3 regions of the Cupriavidus sp. FW305-3-2-15-C-LB2 genome follow, and region 2 is predicted to be linked to each of the others. Evidence: predicted binding sites of a transcription regulator. Region 2 holds the regulator's gene; each other region holds the start of a gene.
What was found. The regulator FNR, encoded in region 2, switches genes on or off when oxygen is low (the NO sensors DNR and NnrR bind a similar motif). The targets are predictions, from matches to a motif close to TTGATNNNNATCAA.
Positions count from the first base shown of each region.

Region 1: the regulator FNR is predicted to act here: its motif matches at 4,561-4,574, upstream of hemN (oxygen-independent coproporphyrinogen III oxidase).
Region 3: the regulator FNR is predicted to act here: its motif matches at 3,347-3,360, upstream of AC3WRR_RS13720 (universal stress protein).

Region 1 covers NZ_JBYSZW010000068.1:20,815-28,599, reverse strand. Annotated here, with positions in the region: gene arfB (alternative ribosome rescue aminoacyl-tRNA hydrolase ArfB) at 1-24, opposite strand, end outside; partial or broken gene AC3WRR_RS32430 (MipA/OmpV family protein) at 53-705, opposite strand; partial or broken gene AC3WRR_RS32425 (diguanylate cyclase domain-containing protein) at 1,036-1,437, shown strand; tRNA gene AC3WRR_RS32420 (tRNA-Arg) at 1,512-1,587, opposite strand; gene AC3WRR_RS32415 (c-type cytochrome) at 2,049-2,942, shown strand; gene hemN (oxygen-independent coproporphyrinogen III oxidase) at 3,016-4,500, opposite strand; gene AC3WRR_RS32405 (ABC transporter substrate-binding protein) at 4,677-5,807, shown strand; partial or broken gene AC3WRR_RS32400 (ATP-binding protein) at 5,793-5,993, opposite strand; gene AC3WRR_RS32395 (UvrD-helicase domain-containing protein) at 6,045-7,785, opposite strand, start outside.
Region 2 covers NZ_JBYSZW010000059.1:9,059-16,843, forward strand. Annotated here, with positions in the region: gene rluB (23S rRNA pseudouridine(2605) synthase RluB) at 1-1,372, opposite strand, end outside; gene scpB (SMC-Scp complex subunit ScpB) at 1,378-2,232, opposite strand; gene AC3WRR_RS30445 (sulfite exporter TauE/SafE family protein) at 2,801-3,559, opposite strand; gene fnr (fumarate/nitrate reduction transcriptional regulator Fnr) at 3,638-4,363, shown strand; gene AC3WRR_RS30455 (hypothetical protein) at 4,427-4,672, opposite strand; gene AC3WRR_RS30460 (membrane protein) at 4,669-4,878, opposite strand; gene ccoG (cytochrome c oxidase accessory protein CcoG) at 4,908-6,395, opposite strand; gene ccoP (cytochrome-c oxidase, cbb3-type subunit III) at 6,445-7,362, opposite strand; gene AC3WRR_RS30475 (cbb3-type cytochrome oxidase subunit 3) at 7,365-7,529, opposite strand; gene ccoO (cytochrome-c oxidase, cbb3-type subunit II) at 7,533-7,785, opposite strand, start outside.
Region 3 covers NZ_JBYSZW010000015.1:98,396-106,180, forward strand. Annotated here, with positions in the region: gene AC3WRR_RS13700 (hypothetical protein) at 1-30, shown strand, start outside; gene AC3WRR_RS13705 (Imm50 family immunity protein) at 741-1,172, shown strand; gene AC3WRR_RS13710 (LysR substrate-binding domain-containing protein) at 1,232-1,561, shown strand; gene AC3WRR_RS13715 (universal stress protein) at 1,581-2,423, opposite strand; gene AC3WRR_RS13720 (universal stress protein) at 2,456-3,292, opposite strand; gene AC3WRR_RS13725 (universal stress protein) at 3,597-4,052, shown strand; gene AC3WRR_RS13730 (zinc-dependent alcohol dehydrogenase family protein) at 4,060-5,073, shown strand; gene AC3WRR_RS13735 (phosphoribosyltransferase) at 5,093-6,415, shown strand; gene AC3WRR_RS13740 (IclR family transcriptional regulator) at 6,559-7,362, opposite strand; gene AC3WRR_RS13745 (MmgE/PrpD family protein) at 7,531-7,785, opposite strand, start outside.

The DNA of each region.
Region 1 (7,785 bases), on a different contig from region 2:
GGGGATGACGAGGTCGTCGGTCATGGTGGGATCATAGCAAGCGCTGGTGGCACTACCGCCACGCATAGCCGATGCCAACCCCGTAAGTGACCTGGTTGCGCGTGCCGCGCTGGGTCACGATGGGGCTGTCGGCGGCATCGCCGGTCAGGCGCTGGCCGTACACCATCGCCCCCCATACCAGTGCTTGTCGAACTGGTAGAGCAACGCCAGCCAGCCGGTGAACTGTTCCAGGCCCCCGCCCGGGCTATAGACAGGCAGGCCGCTGGCCGCCGAATCCGACGGGGTGACGCCGAAATAGGTGCGGTTGAAACTGCCGCTGACCCACGTCGCGCCCAGGCCGGCTCCCGCATAGACCCGCGGGTGCAGCGGCACCCACAGCGAACCCGTTGCAGCGATATGCGTGCCGCCGTAGATGATGCCGGCATTGGTCATCACGTTGACGCCGCCGCGCAAGCGCCAGGGGACACGGCCCTGGTTCAGGTATTCATAGCCGACGTAGCCGCCGGCCTCGAACGTGGTGTCGATCTCGTGCAGGCGCGAGACCACCGGATCGTCAACGTCGTTGCGTCCAAGGCGCAACCCCACTGCCGGTCCCCACTGGAAACCGGTTAGCCCGCCAAAGTTGAACTGCGCATACGGGCCATACCATTCCAGCAGCCGGCCGCCCGGCGTGACATAACGCAGGCCCGGCACCACGCCGATCATGCGGTCCTTGCCGCCGGCAAACTCGGTGGTAGAGCCAATGCCAAGCCCGGCCATATTGGGGAGCGAACCCGGCAGGCTCAGCGGCGCAGCGGACACCGAGGTTGCTGCGCCGGCGAGCAACAGTGCTGCCAGCACGCCGCCCAGCTTGCGCAGGGGCGTTGTCGAAATTGCCATGGTGGTTTCCGGGAGCGCGGCACACGGCCCGCCGCGCGAGATTGCGTGGATCGAGTGAATCTATCAGCACTGTCGCGCGGCACGGCGAGGTGCGTGCTGAGAGTTTTCAGGGCGCGATTTAAAGCCGCGCCCGCTGTGCTGACCCGCTGATGTGAAATGTTCCGGCGCGGTTCGGGCACGCTGCGCGCAGCCGACGGCAGCCGCATCATGTTCCAGCGCATCGGCAACAGCACCCTGGCGCTGGTCGACTACTTCTCCGCCGCCGACCTGCTGCTGCGCACTGCGTTGCACCTGAGCGCCGTGCTGGCCGCCAGCGCGCTGGCGCTGGCGTTGCTGATGTGGGTCACCTTGCAGGGCATCGGCAAGCTGTTCTCGCACTGCCTCGCGCGCGGCGAAGCGCTGCGCGCGCTGCCCGAGACCGACGCGCTGACGGGCCTGACCAACCGCCGCGAGTTCGAGGCGCGCTTCGGCATCGAGTACGAGCACTGCCTGCGCGACAAGACGCCGATGTCGATGCTGATGATCGATATCGACCGCTTCAAGCGCATCAACGACAACTGGGGCCACGCCAGCGGCGAACGCGGGCTGCGGAAGCTGGCCAGTGTCATCGCACTAAACTTCGGGAGGAATTTTGGCGCGCCCGGCTGGGATCGAACCAGCAACCCCTGCCTTCGGAGGGCAGTACTCTATCCATTGAGCTACGGGCGCACAGGACGGTTTTGCAACCGGTTTGTGGGTACAGCGGTTGCGGCGGGCGAGTGCCGCCGCAGGAAAGTCGTATAGGATACCGCGTTTGCCCCGTGCCGTCCATGCGGGCCCGCCAGGGGCTTCAGGGAACGTCTCGCAACCGCCGCTTTTTGGCACTGGCGGGGGGCCTTTGGCGCTATAATCGCCAGCTATTTGCGTCAAATCGTGCCCGCCACACCGCCGATGCAATGAGTCGACCGGGGTCAAGGCCGCGCGGCTTGTTGTCGGCGACAATCAGGTCCGGTCCGGGAGACAGTCCGCAGCGCGCAAATAGCAACAGACCCAAGTCAGGCAAGGGCCGCAGCCAGCACGGGCGGTCCGCATGGGGCCGGACAGCGGTCAGCGAGTGACCAAGACCGGGCCAGAATAAGCAAGCCGAGCGTAAGCGGCCAGAAGGTTTCCTGCAAAACTGAGAGTTCTGTATGAGCGACGTCCACAACGAACACGACGAACACGAGTCTCCCATCAAGACCCCGAAGCAACTGATCGCAGTTGTGATCGCGGCTTTCCTGGTGCCGATCATCGTGATCATTCTGCTGGTCAACTTTGTCGGACACGGCTCGACTGAAAGCGCCGGCGCCGCCACCACGGCGGAAGCCGTCAACGACCGCATCAAGCCGGTTGCCTCGCTCGAAATCAAGGATCCCAACGCGCCGCGCGTCTTCAAGACGGGCGAGCAGGTCTACAAGGAAATCTGCGCCGCGTGCCACGCCACCGGCGCGGCGGGCGCACCCAAGTACGCCAACGCCGGCGACTGGACCGCGCGCATCGGCCAGGGCTTTGACGGCCTGATGAAGTCGGTGATAAACGGCAAGGGCGCGATGGCCGCGCGTGCCGGCACCACGCCGGACGACTACGCCGACTACGAACTGGCCCGTGCCGTGGTCTACATGGCCGACGCCGGCGGTGCCAAGTTCCCGGAACCGGCTGCCCCGGCTGCCGCCGCGCCGGCGACTGCCGCAGCCCCTGAAGCCGCCGCCGCTCCGGCCGCCGGTGCCGCGCCTGCACCGGCAGCTCCCTCGGCAGCGGCCCCGGCAGCTGCTGCCGCCGCACCCGCTGCTGCGCCGGCCGCCTCGGCCGACGTGGGCAAGAAGGTCTACGAGCAGGTCTGCGCCGCCTGCCACGCCGCCGGCGTGGCCGGTGCGCCCAAGTTCGGCGACAAGGCCGCCTGGGCGCCGCGCCTGAAGGAAGGCATGGACGCGGTCCACAACTTTGCGCTCAAGGGCAAGGGCGTGATGCCGCCCAAGGGTGGCTACGCCGGCCCGGACGCCGACGTGATCGCCGCCTCGGACTACATGGCCAACGCCGCCAAGTAAGTCCGCCTGCTGCAAACAAAAAGCCCGCGCACATTGCGCGGGCTTTTTTTCGTCCGTACCGCTTGCGCGGCCGCTACACCACGCGCGAGTACCGCGCCCGCGGCACGAAGCGCACCGGCTGCGCGCCATCGTTGGCGGCAACGGCCTGGGCACCCGTGGACGCTGGCCGCGCGGCGTCTTCGCGCAGGTAGCGGTCGAACACCATCGCCACGCGCCGCACCAGCAGCCGGCCCAGCGGCGTCACGGTGATGCGGTCCGGCGCGCATTGCACCAGTCCGTCCGCGCCCAGCGCGGCGAGGTCGGCCAGTTCCGGCGCAAAGGCCGTGCCGAAGCGGATGCCGTGGCGCGCTTCCAGCGCCGGGATATCGAGCACTCCATTGCACATCAGAGCGCCGATGATCTCGCGCCGCAGGTGGTCGTCGGCGCTCATCGCCACGCCGCGCGCCAGCGGCAGGCGGCCGTGGTCGAGCGCGCCGTAGTACTCGTCCAGCGTGCGCGCATTCTGCACGTAGCGCCCCGCGATCGCGCCGATCGCGGAAATGCCGAGCCCGACCTGGTCGTAGCCGGCATGCGTTGAGTAACCCTGGAAGTTGCGCTGCAGCCGCCCTTCGCGCTGGGCCACGGCGAGGTCGTCGTCGGGCAGCGCGAAATGGTCCATACCTATGTAGACGTAGCCCTCGGCGCTCAGCCGCTCGATGGTGGAGACCAGGATGTCGAGCTTCTCGCCGGCGGGCGGCAAGGCGTTTTCATCGATGCGGCGTTGCGGCTTGAACACATGCGGCAGGTGCGCGTAGCTATAGACCGAGAGCCGGTCGGGGCGCAGCGCCAGCACCTGATCGATGGTGCGGCCAAAGCGCGCCGCGGTCTGGTGCGGCAGGCCGTAGATCAGGTCCAGGCTGACCGAGCGGAAACCCAGCGTGCGTGCGGCATCCACCACGGCGCGGGTCTCTTCGAAGGGCTGGATGCGATGGATGGCCTGCTGGACCTTGGGATCGAAATCCTGCACGCCCAGGCTGACGCGGTTGAAGCCCAGTTCGGCCAGCAGCGCCATGCGGGCGTGGTCGACGCGGCGCGGATCGATCTCGATCGAATGCTCGCCCTCGGCCGCCAGCTCGAAATGCTCATGCAGCAGCGCCATCACGCGGCGCATCTCGCCGGGGTCGAGGAAGGTCGGCGTGCCCCCGCCCCAGTGCGACTGCAGCACCTGGCGACGCGGCCCGAGCCGGTCTGCCACCAGCGCCATTTCGCGGCCCAGGTAGTTGACGTAGCGGGCGCTGCGGCCATGGTCGCGCGTGATGATCTTGTTGCAGCCGCAGTAGTAGCAGATGTTCTCGCAGAACGGGATATGCAGGTACAGCGACAGCGGCGCCGGCGCGTCGGCGCGGCAGGCGGCCAGTGCGTCGTGGTACAGCGACAGGTCGGGGCCGTTGTGGAAGCGGTCGGCCGTCGGGTACGAGGTATAGCGCGGGCCGTTGCCGTCGATGCGGCCGGCCAGCGCACGGAAGTCGGACAGCGCGCGGCGGTCGGGCGCAGGGGAAGGTATGGCAGACGGGATCATGGGGGCGCGGGGGTATGAGTGTATGACGGCCCATCGTAGGGCCGCACCGCCGCCGGCGCGTTGACCGCCGTCAAGCGCGGGCATTGGACCCTGCGGGCGGCAGGCGTCACATTGGTGTCATGTGCGGCGGATACGCTGCGCGCCACCGCCGGCCCGCGCGTCACCTGCCCCCTGCAATGCCAACTCCCGACCAGACTCCGATGTTTCCGCCGTACCTACCGCTGCGCAGGCACCTGGCAGCACCGGCCCGGCACCGGCGCCGCCTGCTTGCCGCCGCCGGCGCGGCCCTGGCCCTGCCCGCCTGGCCAGCACTGTCGCAGGCGCGCCGCACGATCGTGGTCGGCCACCTGCTCGACCGCGGCGGCGCACAAGCCGACCTTGCGCGCGACTACCTGGCCGGGGCCAAGGTCATGTTCGACGCCGTCAACGCCGGCAACGGCCCGGTGCGCATCGCGCACGTGGTCCGCGACGCCGATCCCGACCCGCGCCGCGCGCTGGCGCAGGCGGTGTCGCTGGCCGATACCGACCGCGCCGAGCTGCTGTTCGGCCCGGGCGACCGGCTGTTGCCGGCGCTGGCGGCATCGGCCGAGCTGGGCCGGCGCGGCGTGCAGATCGTGGCGCCGCTGTCGGGCCTTGCGCTGACGGCCGACAACGTCTGGTTCACCCGTGCCGACTACCAGGCCGAACTGGACGCGGCGGTACGCCAGCTGCGCAGCTACGGCATGACCAGCATCGCGCTGGCCCTGGCGCCGGACTTCGCCGCCCCGTCGCTGGCCCGGCTGGAGGCGCAGACCGGGACGCGCGCGGTGCCGCTCGACGCCAATCCCGAGGCCGCCGCCCGGCGCATCGCCGCCACCCGCCCGGGCGCGGTGATCGTGGCGGGCGATACCCTCGCCTACGCCGGACTGGGCCGCGCGCTGGCGGTGCAGGGCTGGTACGGTTTCCTGGTCGGGCTGTCGTCGGTCAGCGCCACCGCCGCGCGCGAAATCCTGGGCGCTGGCTACAACGGCGGCATGGTGCTGACCCAGGTCGCGCCCGGGCCGCAACAGGCCACGCTGCGGGTGGTGAAGGAACACGTGGCGCGCATGAAGCAATACCTGGATGAGCCGCCGTCGCCGGCCACGCTGGCCGGCTATATCGGCGCGGCATGGCTGGCGCGCGCGCTGGCCGGCCTGCGCGGCAGCGGCGCGGCCGAGATGCGGCGGGCACTGCAGGGGCGCGTGGACGTGGGCGATTTCCCGCTCGACTTCACGCACGGGCAGCGCGGCTCGCAGTACGTCACGCTGGCGGCGTCAGCCGCGCGGTAGGGACAGGCGCGCGGGCAGGCCGCCTTCGGGGCGGTTGCTCAGGGTCAGCTCGCCGCCATGGCGCGCGGCAATGTCGGCCGCGATCGACAACCCCATGCCGACCCCGCCGGTGGCGCGGCTGCGCGAGGATTCGCCGCAGTAGAACGGCTCGAGCAGCACAGCCGCAATACCAGGTATGCCTGCACCCGGCGTCTTGTCAGCCTGGTATGCCTTTGTATCGGGACTGTAGCGCCCCGTTCAGCCCGGGGCCGTCTTGCCGCCGGTTCCCAGCAGTGCCTTGAGCGCGCCGAGCCGGTCCTTGGGGCTCATCGCCGGGGTTTCATCCACCGGCGCAGGCGCCTCCTCCAGCTTCATCTCGCCGATAAAGCGCGAAGGCTGGCACGAGTAGGTTTCGCGCGCACGCTTGCGCTTCTTGCACCAGCTGACATGCAGGCTGCGCTGGGCGCGGGTGATGCCGACATACATCAGCCGCCGCTCTTCCTCGATCTTCTCGTCGCTCATGTCCTCGTCTTCGCGGCAGTGCGGCAGGATGCCCTCCTCCACACCGACCAGGAACACGTGCGGATACTCCAGCCCCTTGGACGCATGCAGCGTGGACAGCCGCACCGCGTCGGGATCTTCCTCGCGGCCTTCCAGCATGCTCATCAGCGCCACGGTCTGGGTCAGCTCCAGCAGGTTCTTGCCTTCGCTGCCGAAGCCGTCGGCATTGTCGAAACCGGTGGCTTCCTCGCCCTCGGCGCCTTCGGGCTTGGTGCCCTTGCGCTTGAGCCAGTCCAGGAATTCCAGCGTGTTGGTCCAGCGCGACTGCGCCTGCCGTTCGTCGAAGCTGTCGTACAGGTAGGCCTCGTAGTGGATCCCTTCCATCAGGTCGTCCAGCACCACGGTGGCGGGATCCTTGGCCGCGCGGTCGGCCAGCCGTACCATCGATTCGCAGAACACGCGCAGCGGCTCCAGCTGGCGCGGCTGCAGCTTGCCTTCGATACCGCCCATCATCGCGGCCTCGAACAGCGACACCTTGGCCTGTCCGGCAAAGGTGCCCAGCACTTCCAGCGTGGTGTTTCCCACGCCGCGGCGCGGCGTGGTGATGGCGCGGATAAAGGCGGGATCGTCGTCGGGATTGGCAATCAGGCGCAGGTAGGCGCAGATGTCCTTGATCTCGGCCTTGTCGAAGAAGCTCTGGCCGCCTGAAAGCACATAGGGAATGCGCTCGCGCCGCAGGATCTGCTCAAACAGCCGCGCCTGGTGGTTGCCGCGATACAGGATGGCGTAGTCGCGGAACTGCGCGCGGCGCTCGAACTTGTGCGCGGACAGGCGGAACACCACCGACTCGGCCTCGTGCTCCTCGTCGTTCATCGGGTGGATGGCGATGGGGTCGCCCATGCCGTGCTCGCTCCACAGCTTTTTGTCGAACAGCTTGGGATTGTTGGCGATAACCGCGTTGGCCGCTTCCAGGATGCGCACGGTGGAGCGGTAGTTCTGCTCCAGCTTGATCACCTTCAGGTCCGGAAAATCGGTCTGCAGCCCGCGCAGGTTGTCCAGCGTGGCGCCGCGCCAGCCGTAGATGGCCTGGTCGTCGTCGCCCACCGCGGTAAAGGCCGGCGCGCGCAGGTGCGAGCCGCCCGCCAGCAGCTTGAGCAACTGGTACTGGCAGGCGTTGGTGTCCTGGTATTCGTCGACCAGGAAGTAGCGCAGGCGGTTCTGCCACTTGAGCTGCACCGCTTCATTGCGCGCGAACAGTTCGGCCGGCAGGCGGATCAGGTCGTCGAAATCCACCGCCTGGTAGGCATGCAGCGTGGCCACGTAGTTGCGGTAGACCAGCGCGGCCTGGTGCTCGTCGGCATTGGCGGCCTGCGCGATCGCTGCCTCCGGATCGACCATGCCGTTCTTCCACAGCGAGATCGTGCCCTGCACGCCGCGGATCAGCTTCTTGTCGGTGGTGCCGAGCTGCTCCTGGATCAGGCCGAAGCAGTCGTCCGAA
Region 2 (7,785 bases):
GCGCCTTGACGTCATTGGGCTCGACTTCCTGCCAGCGGCCGCGCTTGAGGCCACGCGGCAGCAGGAACTGGCCGTAGCGGGTGCGGATCAGGCGCGACACGGTCAGCCCGACCGCCTCGAACATGCGGCGCACTTCACGGTTGCGGCCTTCGGTCAGGGCCACGTGGTACCACTGGTTGACGCCTTCACCGCCGCCGTCGGCAATGCGCAGGAAGTTGGCCTCGCCGTCATCGAGCTTGATGCCATGCAGCAGGCGCTGGCGGTCGGCCTCGGCCAGCTCGCCCAGCGTGCGCACCGCGTACTCGCGCTCCACGCCATAGCGCGGATGCATGAAACGGTTGGCAATGTCACCCGAGGTGGTGAAGATCAGCAGGCCTTCAGTATTGAAGTCCAGGCGGCCCACCGCGACCCATTTGCCGGTCTTGATGCGCGGCAGGCTGTCGAACACAGTCGGACGGCCTTCCGGATCGGACTGGCTGACGATCTCGCCGGCGGGCTTGTGGTACAGCAGCACGCGCGGCGGCTTGGTCGACACCTTGCGGTGGATCAGCTTGCCGTTCACGCGGACCTGGTCCGCCGGCAGGATGCGCTGGCCGATATGGGCCGGCAGGCCGTTGACCGAAACGCGGCCCTGCAGGATCAGTTCTTCCATCTCGCGGCGCGAGCCCAGCCCGCCCTCGGCCAGCACCTTGTGCAGCTTGGGCGCGTCGTCGTCGGCCGACAGCTCGCGCACCGGCTTGGCCTTGGTGCGCGGAATGACGGTGTCTTCGTTGTCGTACTGCTCAGAGATCACGAAGCGGAACAGGTCTTCGCTGCTCGCCGTGGTCTTGTCCCCGCCGCCCTGGCCCTTGCGGGGCGCCTGCGGCTTGCCGCCATCCTTGCGGCGGCCCTGCTGCCGCGCACCGGTACCCTGCGCCTCGCCCGGCGCTGCCGCCTTGCCTGAGCGCTGGACCGGCTTGCGCTTGCGGCCGGGCTGCTCAGGCTTGTCGGTGCCTTCGGCCCTGGCCGCACGGTCGACCTTTTCTGCCTTGCTGGTGCCCTGGCCGCCCTGGCTACCCTGGCCACCCTCGCCCTGCCCCGTCTTGCGCTTGCCGCGGCCACGCTGGCCACCGCGCGCACCGCCCGCCGCCTGTGCGGCGCCCGCTTCACCGGCATCGGCCTGGCCGCCGGCGCCTTCGGCGCCCTCGCCGCGGTCCTGTGCCTGGCGGCGCGATGCGACCAGGTTCCTCAGCCCGCGGCGCAGCCCCTTGCGGCGGGGCGCGGCTTCGCTGCCCGATCCGGGTTCTGCGGCGCCGGTGTCGGAGGGTGCGCCCGCATTGCGGGTGTCTTGCTCAACGGAATCAGACAAGATATTCACTATCGGATGTTGCATGTTGTTCAGTTCGGCACGCGCTCGTCGTGCTCGCTCGGGTGCGGCGGGGTGCCGTTGTCCGGCAAATCGCCCCGCGCCCCGTCCGGATTGGGTGCGGCTGGTTCGGTGGAAGCGGCCTCGGCGGCATCGTCGGCTGCAGCTTGCAGCGGTTGCGCGTCAAAGCCATTGGCGCCTTGGTCGACCGGGCCGGTCGTCTCGGCTTCGTTTGCGACGGATGCTTCAGCCACATCCGCCGCATGCGCGGCGGGGTTGGCAAAAGCCTCTTCGTCGGCGCTGGCCGCCTTGTTTGCAGCCAGGTCTTCAAAATTGATGGCCTGCTGTTCCAGCAGGGTTGCCTGCGCCTGCGCCTGGGCATCTTCCAGCGGCGGCAGCTCATCCAGCGTACGCAGGCCAAGATCGTCCAGGAACGCCTTGGTGGTCGCATACAGCGCCGGCCTGCCCGGCACGTCGCGGTGTCCGATCACCTCGATCCAGCTGCGGTCCTCAAGCTTCTTGATGACTTCCGTGCTGACCGTCACGCCGCGGATTTCCTCGATATCGCCGCGGGTCACCGGCTGCCGGTAGGCAATGATCGCCAGTGTTTCCATCACCGCGCGCGAATATTTTGGCGGCTTTTCTGGATTCAGCCGATCCAGGTATTCACGCATTTCCGGCCGGCTCTGGAAGCGCCAGCCGCTGGCCAGGGCCACCAGTTCCACGCCGCGCGGCCGCCAGTCCTGGCGCAGTTCATCAAGCAGCACGCGGATGGTGTCTGCGCCGACGTCGTCGTCAAACAGCCGCCGCAGATCATTGACGCGCAACGGTTCCTGCGCGCAGATCAGCGCCGTCTCGAGGACGATCTTCGCCTCTTGGGTATTCATGTTGATGGTGTGCAGCCTGTCTTTGCACCTGCTCCCGGACGGATCCGGGGCACCGGAGATTTTGGATACAGCGGTGCGAAAGCCACCGCCATCTCATTGCGCAGCTAGCCGGATACCTGCTGCATCCAAGCCGTGCACTTCCCTATCTTTGCATCGAGTTGCCGGGCGTTCCGGCAGGAGATCGTTCGCATGCGGTTATGGGCCAGCCAGCGAACCTCTTGCGTAGCGCGTCCGCACATACCGGACGTCGCTGTCAGCGAACTGAAGGCCTCGGACGCAAGAAAAACGGGTATCGGGAGCAAGGCCGGCATCGCCAACACCGCAGTGCCAGCCGGACTTTTGAACCAGATCTTTTGAACCGGATGGACTGTGGGGACGGGACGGGCATCGAAAACCTTCCGCTTCCCCTGCCCTGAACTCACCTTCTGGTATGAAGGCCGCCTGGCGCTGCTCGCCCGCTGCTTACCGCGGCTCACAAGACACCGCGCGATACCGCAATGTTGGCGATTGTATGGCATTCCCGCCCCCGCCTGCAACCATCATCCGTTGCCCGCGCAGCGCCGGCGCCTCAGAACACCAGGCAGAATCCATGCTCGGCCAGCGAATGTGGCAACAGCACCGCTCGCGCAATGCCAAGGCCGCCGAACGCCATTACCGCCAGGCCGGCCCCCAGGCGCACGCCGGGACGTCGCGACAGCGTACGCAAATAGCCTGACAGGCCGGAGAGCACCAGCAGGTTAGGCAGTGTGCCGAGCCCGAACACGCCCATCACGAGTGCGCCGGACGCCGCATTGCCCGCCAGCAGCGCGAGCGTGAGCGCCCCATAGACCATGCCGCACGGCACCAGCCCCCACGCCAGGCCCACGCCGTATCGCCGCGCCAGGCCGCCGCGTGCGCGCACAAAGGACGGCATGCCGCGTGCCACGCCACCCAGCCGGCGCGCCACCGCTGCGCTGGCACGCGACGCCAGCCGCTCCAGCCAGTCGACGGTAAACGTGTTGCCGCGCAGCAACCGCCAGCCCGACCACAGCAGCATGACGCTGCCCGCGCCGAACAGCCAGCGCTGCACCGGCAGATAGTCCTGTTTCCACGCCGAAGCACCGACCGCGCCTAGCGCGGCCCCAAGCAGCATATAGGTCGAGATCCGGCCCAGGTGCATTATCAGCAACTCGCCGAGCCAGGCGGCACGGCTGGGCACCAGACTGATCGTCGCCGCCGCGCCGTGACGCTGCTCCACGGCCAGCGCCACGCCGCCGCACATGGCGGCGCAGTGGACCCCGCCCAGCAAAGCCAGCAGAAAAACGCTGATCAGTACGCCAAGTGTCAATTCTCACTCCCTACCACATCACATCGCACGGTAAAATGCCGTTATCGCGCCCTCGCTGCCATTTCTAGCAGGTTCCAATTGCTCACCTCCATTCCCATTACCGAGATGTCACCACGCTGCTCCACCTGTGCGATGGGGCAGCTGTGCCTTCCGGTCGGCATGTCGCAGCAAGACCTCGCCAAGATGGACACGCTGGTTCAGGAACGCATCCGTGTGCACAAGGGTGAAACCCTGTATCGCATGGGCGATCCACTCACCGCGGTCTATGCCGTGCGCTTTGGCACGCTCAAGACCCACGTCACCACTGAAGACGGCCGCTCGCAGATTACCGGCTTCCACCTGCCCGGCGAAATTGTCGGTCTCGACGGGCTGGGCGAGATGCAGCATGCCTCCGATGCCGCCGCGCTGGAGGACACCGAAGTCTGCGTGGTCCGCATGAGCGAGTTGCAGTCCCTGTCGGCAGACCTGCCGTCGCTGCAGCAGCAGTTCCTGCGCCTGATGGGCAAGGAAATCACGCATGACCAACTGATGCTGGTCACGCTGGGCTCGATGCGCGCCGAGGAACGGCTTGCCGCCTTCCTGATCAACCTCTCTGAGCGCCTGTCGGCACGCGGCTATTCGGCGTCCGAGTTCGTGATGCGCATGAGCCGCGAAGAGATCGGCAGCTACCTGGGCCTGAAGCTCGAAACCGTCAGCCGCCTGTTCTCCCGCTTTGCCGAAGCCGGCCTGATCCAGATTCGCCAGCGCCACGTCAAGCTCGTGGACATCGACGGCATCAAGCAGCTCTACAGCCGCTCCTGCTAAGCGGCCAAGGCGCTGCCAGGTACCGCATGCGGACATGGCAGCGCAGACCTCACACCGATCCGCTTATTCCAGTTCGTCGGTATCGCTGAGCCGCGACGGCATGGTGTAGAGCGTCAGTCCGCTGGACAACGCGCAGAACACCCAGGCCATCAGGAAACCAACGGTGTAGACCGATTCGCGGGACGCTTCGATCGGCTGGCCGAAGAAGTTCAGGTCACCGGGATCCACCACCGAAAACACCGTCGCGGTCGCGAACCCGGCCATCAGGAACGCCGGCCAGAGTACCCACATCAGCCAGCGCAACCTCATGGCTGCCTCACAGCGGCAGCCTTGGGCGGCGCGGCGTCGGCCTTCTCGACCACCAGGCCATGGCGCGTTGCACCCTGCACCGGCATGTCCGGATGCGTGGATGCCAGCCAGATCGTCACGCCACACGCCACCATCGCCACCAGCGGGCCGCTCATCAACAGCCACGGCCACGGCTCCTTCCACCACGGATTGCCTTGCTGACTCATCTTGCCCCCTTCATCTTGACGACCTAGCTTCACAAATCGCGCGGCACGATGAAACTGGTGGATTGCCGGATTTCGGCATGCCCCCGCTCCGTGCCTTCGCTCGTCACCGTCACGTTGATCTTGTGCGTGCCCTGCGCCGCGGCCTCGATCGGCACGCGGATCCGGATCGGCAGCAACCGGTTGGACGTCGGCGCCAGCGATTCGGCCTGCTTGTCGTATTCCACGGTCAGGTTCTTCAGTTCGTCGCTGTCGGCGCGCACGCTGATCTGCATCGGCGCTTCGGTGGTGTTGATCAGCTGCAGGCGATAGACATTCTCGATCCAGCGGCCTTCCACTTCACGGCCGAGCGCACCACGGTCGCGGATGATGTCGACCTTCAGCGGCGTGCGCAGCGCGATCGAAGCCATGAACCCGGCCAGCAACGCCACCCAGATCACGGAATAAATGACCACGCGCGGGCGCAGCAGGCGCTTGCGTGATGCCGCCGCGGACAAGCCCTTGCGCATCGCGTTTTCCGAGGTGTACCGGATCAGGCCGCGCGGATATTCCATCTTGTCCATGACCTGGTCGCAGGCGTCGATGCAGGCGCCGCAGCCGATGCACTCGTACTGCAGGCCGTCGCGGATATCGATGCCCGTCGGGCACACCTGCACGCAGATGCTGCAGTTGACGCAGTCGCCAAGCCCCGCCTTGTGGTGGTCGGTCTTGCGCGACCGGCTTCCGCGCGGCTCGCCGCGGCCGACGTCGTAGGTCACGACATAGGTATCGCGATCCACCATCACGCTCTGGAAACGCGCATACGGGCACATGTACTTGCACACCTGCTCGCGCATGAAGCCCGCATTGCCCCAGGTGGCGAACGCGTAGAACAGCATCCAGAACGACTGCCACGGCCCCAGCGACAGGCTGAGCACCTCGCCGCCCAGTTCGCGGATCGGTGCGAAATAGCCGATGAAGGTAAAGCCGGTCCAGAGCGCAATCAGCACCCACAGGAAGTGCTTGGTCGCCTTGAGACGGAACTTGCGCAGGCTCCACGGATCGCCATCGAGCCGGATGCGGGCGATGCGGTCGCCTTCGACCCGCCGCTCGATCCACATGAAGATCTCGGTGTAGACCGTCTGCGGACAGGCATAGCCGCAGAACAGCCGCCCCGCGATCGCCGTGAACAGGAACAGCGCCAGCGCCGAGATGACCAGCAGCACCGCCAGGTAGATGACGTCCTGCGGCCACAGCACCAGCCCGAAGATGTAGAACTTGCGCTCGCCAAGGTCAAACAGCACGGCCTGGCGGCCATTCCATTGGAGCCAGGGCGTGCCGTAGTAGATCAGCTGGGTCAGGATCACCAGCCAGACCCGCCAGCTGGAGAATGCGCCCGTCACCGAGCGCGGGTAGATCTTGCGGCGGACCTCGTAGAGCGTTTCGTCAGAGGTCTCGCCCGGCGCAGCGGCCGACCGTTGCAGGTCCCACGTTTGCTGGGGGGCCGCCCGGGCCATTTCTTCGGTCCCGGGTGCGTTCATGGGCATGCTCTCCCGCGAGCTGCCAGCGCCCGCTCACATGAGTCGTCGGTCATTGCCCGGCTCCGCCCCCAGTATTGGACAGACCCCAGACATAGGCCGTCAGCATCCGGATGCGTTCAGGCGTCAGGATCTCCTCATGCGCAGGCATGTGGTTGTTATGGCCCTTCAGGATTGCGTCGACGATACTGCCTTCCGAGCTGCCATACAGCCAGACGTTGTCCGCCAGGTTGGGCGCGCCGAGCGCCTGGTTGCCCTTGCCGCCGGCGCCGTGGCATGCCACGCAGGTCGTCTTGAAGGCGCCCTCGCCACGCGACGCACGGATCGGGTCCGACGACAGGCCCGACAGCGAGCGCACGTATTGCGCCACGTCGCCCGCCTGCTTGGCGTCGATGGCCGCGGCAAACGGCGGCATCACGCCATTGCGGCCCTTGGTGATGGTCTGCTGGATGATGTCGGGTTCGCCACCATAGAGCCAGTCGCTGTCTGTCAGGTTCGGAAAGCCGCGGCTGCCGCGCGCGTCCGAGCCGTGGCATTGTGCGCAGTAGTTCAGGAACAGGCGCTGGCCGATCTCGCGCGCCTGCGGATCCGCCGCCACCTGCTTGACGTCCATCTTCAGGTACTTGGAGTAGATCTCGTTCTGCATTTTCTCCTGCGCCGCGCGGTGCGCGGCAAGTTCGCCCTGCGTGGAGAACTTCAGCACGCCGGCATACGAACCCAGTCCCGGATACAGCACCAGGTAGGCCAGGCTGAAGATGCAGGCCAGCAGGAACATCCACATCCACCAGCGCGGCAATGGGTTGTTCAGCTCGCGCAGGTCACCGTCCCAGACATGGCCGGTGTCTTCAGTGCCGCCGGTGGTCTTGGCGACCTTGCGTTGCGAGAACAGCAGCCACACGCACCAGACGATGCCGATGAGCGCGATAGCGGCAATGTAATAACTCCAGAATTCGGAAATGAAATCGCTCATGGCTAGGTGTTCCGGCTCGATGTTGTCGTGGTTTCGTCAGGCAGCGCGAACGGCAGCATGGCGGATTCCCGGTTAGCGGCCTGCCGGCCGGCGGACCAGGCCCACCAGCAGATCCCCAGGAAGACGACCATCGACACGACGGTCGCAATGGCAGTGATCATGGCCATGGCTTACTCCTTGGGTGCCGCAGCCGCGGCGGAATCCACGCGGACGTTGCGGCGGTTGGTGCCCAGGCCTTGCAGGTAGGCAACCAGCGCATCTTCTTCGGTCTTGCCCTTGAGCTCGTCCGGTGCCTTGGCGATCTCGGCATCCGTGTACGGCACGCCCAGGCGCACCAGCGCGCGCATGCGGGCCTGGATGTCGTTGGTGGGCAGCTCGGCCTTTTCCAGCCACGGGTACGATGGCATCACGGATTCCGGCACC
Region 3 (7,785 bases), on a different contig from region 2:
AGCGAACAATTCCGCATTACAAGTTCTTAGCGACCGGCGAAGTTGCCCGGCGATCGGCGGTTGCACCTCGGAATCAGTCGTTACGGTCTCTCGGATCTGAAAGGCGGCTGAGGGTCGGTCAGAGACGGCCGCAGTTTCCTGGCGGGTAACGCAAGTCGCTTCTGACGTCCTGCATACATCAATGCAGGTTCAGAGCCGTCATGGCGGTAACAATGCGAAGGAGGGTCATGCAAACCGCGGAAGAGTTAATCGCCCAACGATTGCCAGGTATTCAATTGGGCATCTTCGAAGTCATATGGCCTGCATGTACATGGATTGATCACGTGGCATTGAGACCAAATGGGCGAGTTTGTTTCGTTCATATCCAATCTCACGTGGAGCCATCCGACGAAGAGTGGGAGGCCGGAACACGGCTGATGCGAGAGCTACTTGGTGTCGCAAGTGATGGGGCTAACCTCAGTATCGTATTCGAGCTCAGCCGCATGCGACCGAGCGATCGAACTCACGTCGTCGCAATGTCCGACACCTTATTCAAAGTCATTGCAAGTAGTGTGGCACCATGGCGGCTGAGGCACGGTAGATGATATCGACACTCATCTTCGGCATCGCCGGTGGATAGGCGCCCTCTCCAACGCAAGCGCAAGCTGGCCAGCCCTCGTTATGCTTCAATTGCCAAATATATCTGGATAGCCGCCGAGTACGGGAGGGGCGAAGCAATTTCTAGACTTTGGAGGTGAGCGATGGGCGTAGACAGTTCCGGAGGTGAGTCGGGTCAGACGTTGGTACAGAACAGCCAGTTGGTCCTGAATGCGTTTGGCTACTGGCCAGCCTTTCACGATTCTGAGGTTGTCACCTTCTGCATTAGGATTGCTGAAGAAGCAGGCGGGTATGTGGCTGATGCAACTATTGCAGTACGGCATGGCGGCCAGGACAATCCAAAGTGGACGGGCTCAAGGGAAGATCGGATCGTTGAATTCCTATGCCGAGATATAGCCGAGACCGACATCAATCTCAATGAACTGTCTGGCGGTGCATGGCTGGACGAGATCGTTATATCGAGGCAAGACAATGGTCGCTTTAGCTTTGATATGAGGCCCCTCGCCGGCTTTGACGTTCGATTCAATTGTCGATCTGTGGAGATCCTTGGGGTTGGCCCGGTGCCCTCCACTTGATCAGTGCTGGGTGCCATTGAGTTCAGCGACCGGCGGCGGTTGTACGTCGGAAGCGGTCGTTGCGCCGTCTTGCGTCCGAAAGGCGGTTCAGGGTCGGTCAGAGACGGCCACGCTTTGGCGGCGGGCATCCGATCAAGCAGGCGGTGATGGCCGGCATGGGCATCAGCCTGTTGTCGCTGCACACGCTGTCGCTGGAACTGCGCACCGGCGAGATCGCGCTGCTGGACGTGACCGGTACGCCGATCGAGCGCATCTGGCATGTCGCGCATATGTCCAGCAAGCGTTTGTCACCGGCGAGCGAGAGCTGCCGCGCCTATCTGCTGGAGCACACGGCGGAGTTTTTGGGGAAGGAATATGGCGGGCTGATGCCTGGGCGGCGCGTGGCTTGAGGTACCGGGAGGGTTCGCCTCAGTGCGACATGAAGACAGGCAAGCCTGACTGCCGCAGCAGGGCGCGGGTGGTGCCGCCCAGCACCAGCTCCCTCAGCCGGGAGCGGCCATAGCCGCCGGCGACCAGCAGGCCGGCCTGAACCTTGGCCGCAAGCTGTGGCAGAACGTGGTCGGGATCGCCCTCTCCGACCAGCAGACTGGCGCGGATGCCATGGCTGAGCAGCCATGCTGTCAGCCGATCGGCGCTGTCACGATAGGCCTCTTTCTCACCGGCAGCGCTGTACTTGCCAGCGCTGACCACCAGGACGGTAACGGCGCTGGCATGCACAAGCCACGGCAGTGCGTCCGCGACCGCGCGCGCGGCCTCCCGGCCGCCGTTCCATGCGATGGCGACATGGCCGCCAAGTCGCGGGCCGGACGCGCCCGGCACCAGCAGGATGGGCCGGCCTGCATTGAGCATTGCGTACTCCGCGACCCCGGCCAGCAAAGCCGGCACATCGGCCTGCGCCGAGGGCGCTGCGGGCAGGATGAGATCGGCGAAGCGGCCCTCGTCGGCAAGCGCCCAGCCAGACTCGGCTTCGACAACGATGTGCCGGCTGGGAATGGCCGGCGACACTTGCCCGGTCAGCGTTTCGAGTGCGTTCCTGTGAGCCGCAGCCAGCTTGTGCAAATGGTTCGCGGCAAGCACGCCGTATTGCCCGGCTTCTTCGCCCGCCCCGCGAAACGGCTCCAGGTGCGTTCCTGTTGCCGTCAGTCCGACCACGCTGCCGCCGGACTTTTCGGCAAGCCGTGCTGCCGTTTCAATGCGCGCGGACCGTGCAGCATCTTCGCTCAGGTCGACAAGGATGGTTCTGAAGTCCATGAGGTGATTCCACTCTTTGGTTTGACCTTGCATCATCGTGAAAACAGCACCGGTGCCGTCATCGAGTCAAGCAGCGTACGCGTGACACCGCCGAGCACCAGCTCCCGCATGCGACCGTGTCCGTAGGCACCCATCACGATCAGGTCGGCATCGAAATCCGCCGCGCGCGAAAGGATGAGTTCGCCGATGGTCAGGTCAGCCCCACCGGGACCGTGTTCGATTTCCACGGCGACGCCGTGGCGCTCCAGCACGCGTGCGGCGTGGCCGACCGGGGTGGCGTCGGCTCTGGCCTCCTTGGCCGCGGTCTGTGCGCAAAAAATGCGCGCCTGCGCGCCGGCCATCAGCGGCACGGCGTCGTGAAGCGCCCGCGCCGCCTCGCGGCTGCCATTCCACGCCACGATCACGCGCGTACCCAGCGATGGAAACGTGCCCGCGCACGGCACCACGAGCGTCGGTCGGCCGGTCTCCAGCAGCAGCGATTCCAGCAGTTGCCGGGCCACCGGACCTTCCGTATTGCCGGGGTCGTACTGGCCGGCAACGACCAGGCCGGCCTCGCGGGCCTCGCGCAGCACTGATGCCACCGCCCCCTGCTCCGCGGCGCGCCACTCCGCGCGCACCGGCATGGCCTGGGTTGCAGCCAGAAACTGCGCGCGGACGTCTTCCCTGACCTGCTTGCGCCGGGCCAGATCGTCCGCGACATATTGCTGCGCGCCGTCCATGAGGTAGAACCAGGCAGGATCGGGAATGAAACCTGCGTACATGCCGATCAGCCGGCACTGGCTGGCCGCCGCAAGTCGCCCCGCCACTTCGAGCCGCTGCCGTGCCTGCGGACTGCTGTCCAGATGCACGAGGATGCTGTCGTAAGCCATGATCGCCCTCCCCCTCAACTACAGACCAGTCTAGGCAGCAAGGCCGACCGGCGCTTGACCCGGATCAACGGGCCAGCCATGCGGCGACATGGCTCAAGTTCGTCCTGATGTGCGGTGGAGGCTACTGCGAACAAGGTATGTAAAACCGTCAAGCCATGCGGCCATCACTTCTGTCTGCGGTCAGTTTCTCGCGGCGCCTGCCCCTTCGGGTTGACCTATCTCAAGCGCATATCGAGGCCGGCGCCTACGCTGAATGCAGCGAATCGCAACATCGAGCACACCCTTGCCCTTCAGGAGATCCATCATGTACCAGCGCATCCTGCTCGCCGTCGATGGCAGCCGTTCTTCCGACCTGGCACTGAGCCAGGCCATCATCATCGCCAAGGCAACCGGGGCCGAGGTCAAGGCGCTGTTCGTGGTAGACGACAGCGATGTGTTCTTCGAGGCCAGTTACTTCAATCCAAAAGAACTGGTCGACAACATCACCGCGCACGGCCGCAAGGCACTGGATGCCGCCTCAGCCAGGCTCAGCGAAGCAGGCGTGCGCAATTCGGTGAAACTGGATGAAAAGCCGGTGGCGCCGGGCCGGATCTCGTTGACCATTGTCACCGAAGCCGATGCGTGGAATGCCGACCTGATCGTGCTTGGCACCCACGGCCGCCGCGGCGTCCGGCGCCTGCTGATGGGCAGCGTGTCGGAAGGCGTGCTTGCCAAGACCAGCAAGCCCGTGCTCCTGGTCCGCAGCGAAGTCGAAGGTTAGGCGCGCCATGCCCCACCAAACCATGCGTGCAATGGTCTTCGAGGGCGCAGGCCTGCCGCTGCGCCTCCACCACTTGCCGGTTGCCGAACCGGGGCCCGGCGAACTTCGCATTGCCGTGGGAGCTTGCGGGGTGTGCCGGACCGACCTGCATATCGCCGACGGCGACCTGCGCCATCCCAAGCCGGTGCTCATCCCGGGACATGAAATCGTCGGACAGGTGGATTCGTGCGGCGCCGGTGTCACCGTCTTCAAGCCGGGGGACCGCGTCGGTGTGCCCTGGCTCGGACATAGCTGTGGCCATTGTCGCTACTGCCTGCGTCATCACGAGAATCTTTGCGACGCACCGCTGTTCACTGGCTATACCCGCGATGGCGGCTATGCGGAGTACGTTGTTGCCGACAGCGGCTATTGCTTCCGGATTCCGCCCGGCTACGATGACGAACACGCCGCGCCACTACTCTGCGCGGGCCTGATCGGCTACCGGACGCTGCGCATGGCGGGCGCAGCCAGCCATGCGCAGCGCGTCGGCATCTACGGCTTCGGCGCCGCCGCCCACCTGGTGACGCAGATCGCGGTGGCGCAAGGCCGCGAAGTCTACGCCTTCACCCGCACGGGCGACGCAGGCGCCCAGCAACTCGCCTACCAATCCGGTGCGTGCTGGGCCGGCTCGAGCGAGCTCGAGTCGCCCGTGCCGCTGGACGCCGCGCTGATTTTCGCCCCGGTGGGCGCGCTGGTGCCCAAGGCGCTGCGCGCCGTGGACAAGGGTGGCATCGTGGTCTGTGGCGGAATTCATATGAGCGATATCCCAAGCATGCCTTACCAGCTGCTTTGGGAAGAAAGGCGCCTGTGTTCCGTAGCCAACCTCACGCGTGCCGACGGCATCGCGCTGATGGATATCGCCGCCCGGACGCCGCTGCATACGCACACCACCGCGTATCCGCTGGAGCAGGCCAACGAAGCACTGGCCGACCTGCGCGAGGGCCGGCTTACCGGCGCCGCCGTCCTGAAAGTCCGTCAATAGATCCCTGGCAGATAGATCGATGAGCCGTTACCAGACACGTTTTCAGGCGCGTGAGCATGCGGGCTCGGAGCTCGCCTGGGCGTTGCGCGCGTATCGGGGAACCGATGCCCTGGTGCTGGCGATTCCGCGCGGCGGCGTGCCGGTCGGGCGTGTTGTGGCCGACGCACTGGGCGCTGACTTCGACCTGGTGATGGCGCGCAGGATCGTTCCTGGCGTAGCACTGGACGACTCTGGCGCGACATGGTGCACGGACGCAATGGACGCAAATGGCGGCGCCGACAGCCAGCGTGATGCCCAGTTCGACCAGCTTCGCAGGCAGCGCGCCGTGTATACGCCGGTCCGCAAGCTGGCGGATCCGGGCGGTCGCGTGGTGATCGTCGTGGATGACGGCCTGGTGAGCGGCGCAACGATGTATGCGGCCCTCGCCAGCCTGCGCAAGCGGCAACCTGCCCGGCTCATATGCGCACTCCCGATCGCCACCCCAGCCGGGCTGGACCGGGTCCGCGCCCTGGCCGACGAAGTCATCTGCCTGGATACTCCGGACCGCATCGAAAACCTCGCGCACTTCTATCATGAGTTCCAGCTGGTCAGCGACGACCGCGTGCGACAGTTGACAGGGATACCGCCAACGCAGCCCCGGACCCGTGCCCGGCCAGGTGCGGTGGCGGGCGTGCCGTCGTTGAGCAAGGCGATGCTGATTCCGTATCAGACCACTCGGCTGCGGGCCATGCTCGAAACGGCCCCGAACCCGGTCGGCGTCGCGGTGATGGTGTATGCCGGTGGCGCGCAACGCCGTGCAGCCCGCAGCAATTACCTGGCACGCAAGCTGCGCGCGAAAGGATTCGCCACCATGCTCGTAGACCTGCAGCCTGACAGCCGCGTCGACGACGCACCGGAATCGGAGGTCGATGAGCTGGTGGCAAGACTGGACCAGACCTTGAGCTTCCTGCGTACTGGGACCCCTTGCGCAAGCTTGCCTGTGGGCCTGCTAAGTACCGGCACCGCAGCGGCGGCAGCCTTGCGCTCAGCCGCGTGCGGCGCGACGCAACTCAGCGCCGTGGCCTGTGTTGCGGGGCGGCTGGATCTCGCGGGCAGCGCAACCCTGCGGCAGCTTGAAATCCCTGCCTTGCTGATATGTGCCAGCGGCAATCCGAAAGACATCCAGATCAACAATCTTGCATTCGAGCAGATGCATTGTCCGCGGCAACTGAGGCTCATCCCGACCAGCGGCCGCGGATTTGAAGACCGCAGGGCCCTGGAAGACATCGCGGCACTCACGATAGGCTGGTTCGAGCGACACCTTGCGAGCCCATCTTGTCCCCGCCTGGGTTACGGCGGATGACCATGCCTGGCGGCTACGCCGGGCTGCGCCTGATGCGTGAGGCTCAACCCCAAAGACCGGACAACAATCTTGGGACCAATAACGGGGAGCCCGGCCTTTGACATGGGGCGAAAGCCGGCGCGGATCTCGATACCGCAGCGCCCCTACTCCACGCGCGGCATCCGCTCCTGTATCGCCGCTGCAAGTTCCATCAGTGGCTTGGCCAGCGCCGCCTCGACAGCACCGGCATCCTGGTGCGTGGATACGCTGACGTTCAATACATGGACGGCATATTCGTCAAATCGCAATGGTGTTGCCATGGCCACAACCTGAGGCTGCCATGACGCGACGCAGTAGCCTTTCTCATGCACGGAAGACACCGCAGCATCGATTTCGCGTCGCAGCTCCCCCCAGCCGCGGCCGCGGTTCTTGTCGGCCATGGCCCTCATCATCGCGTTGAACGCCTCAGGTGCCAGCGTTGCGAGGTGCGCGCGGCCGAGAGAGGTCAGCGCCATCGGGATGCGCTGCCCGCTCACCACCGTGCGCAGTGACTGGCGCCGGTTGTAGCGGAACGACTCCAGGTAAATCATCTCATCTCCCTCCGCCACCGCCAGTCCGACATTGATCTTGTGCCGCATGGCAACCTCGGCCATCATCGGCGCCGCGACCCTGAGAACCTGCGAGCCGTCGCGCATGGCATGCGCCATGCTGAGGACCGGCACACCCAGCCGGTAGGCCCGGCACTGCGGGACATACTCGAGCATGCCGGTCTCAATCAGCGACTGCGTCAGGCGGCTGACGGTCGAGCGGGACAAGCCGGTGCGCTCGGCAATCTCGCTGTTGCCGAGCATGGACGCGCCGGCGCGGAAGGCGCGCAGTACGGCAATGCCACGTTCGAGCGAGCGGTTGGGCGTCGCCTTGCCTTGGCCTGGTTTGATCCGTTCGATGTTGACGGTGCTGTTTGGCATGACAGGGGATCACTGCGCACCAGTGACCGTTCTGGAAAGCGGCGTCCGGTGCATGCATTTGCTGAGGTTGCACCCGCCGCAGGCAATGCTACTCGATGCCGATCTCCTTGTCCTACACCGCTTGTGTTCGTCATGCCGGTGACCGCGTTGGCGCCGGAGCGCCGCTGCTCAGCCAAACAGGCTGACCACCGGCTCCGTCTCGACGTGCCAGATCTTCTGCGCCAGCCGGCGCGCGCCATCGGCGCCTATCACCGGCGCTGCCAGTTCGATCAGCTTGCCGCCGAGGTCAGCGTCGGACAGCGGGTCCTCCGGATCGCCCTTGCGATTTGGCTGCAAGTAGTCTGCCGTGGCCCCGTCCAGGGTTTCGATCTCAATCCTTGCCGCGCGCTTGCCAGGAAACCAGCCGTCGATTTCAGGATCGAC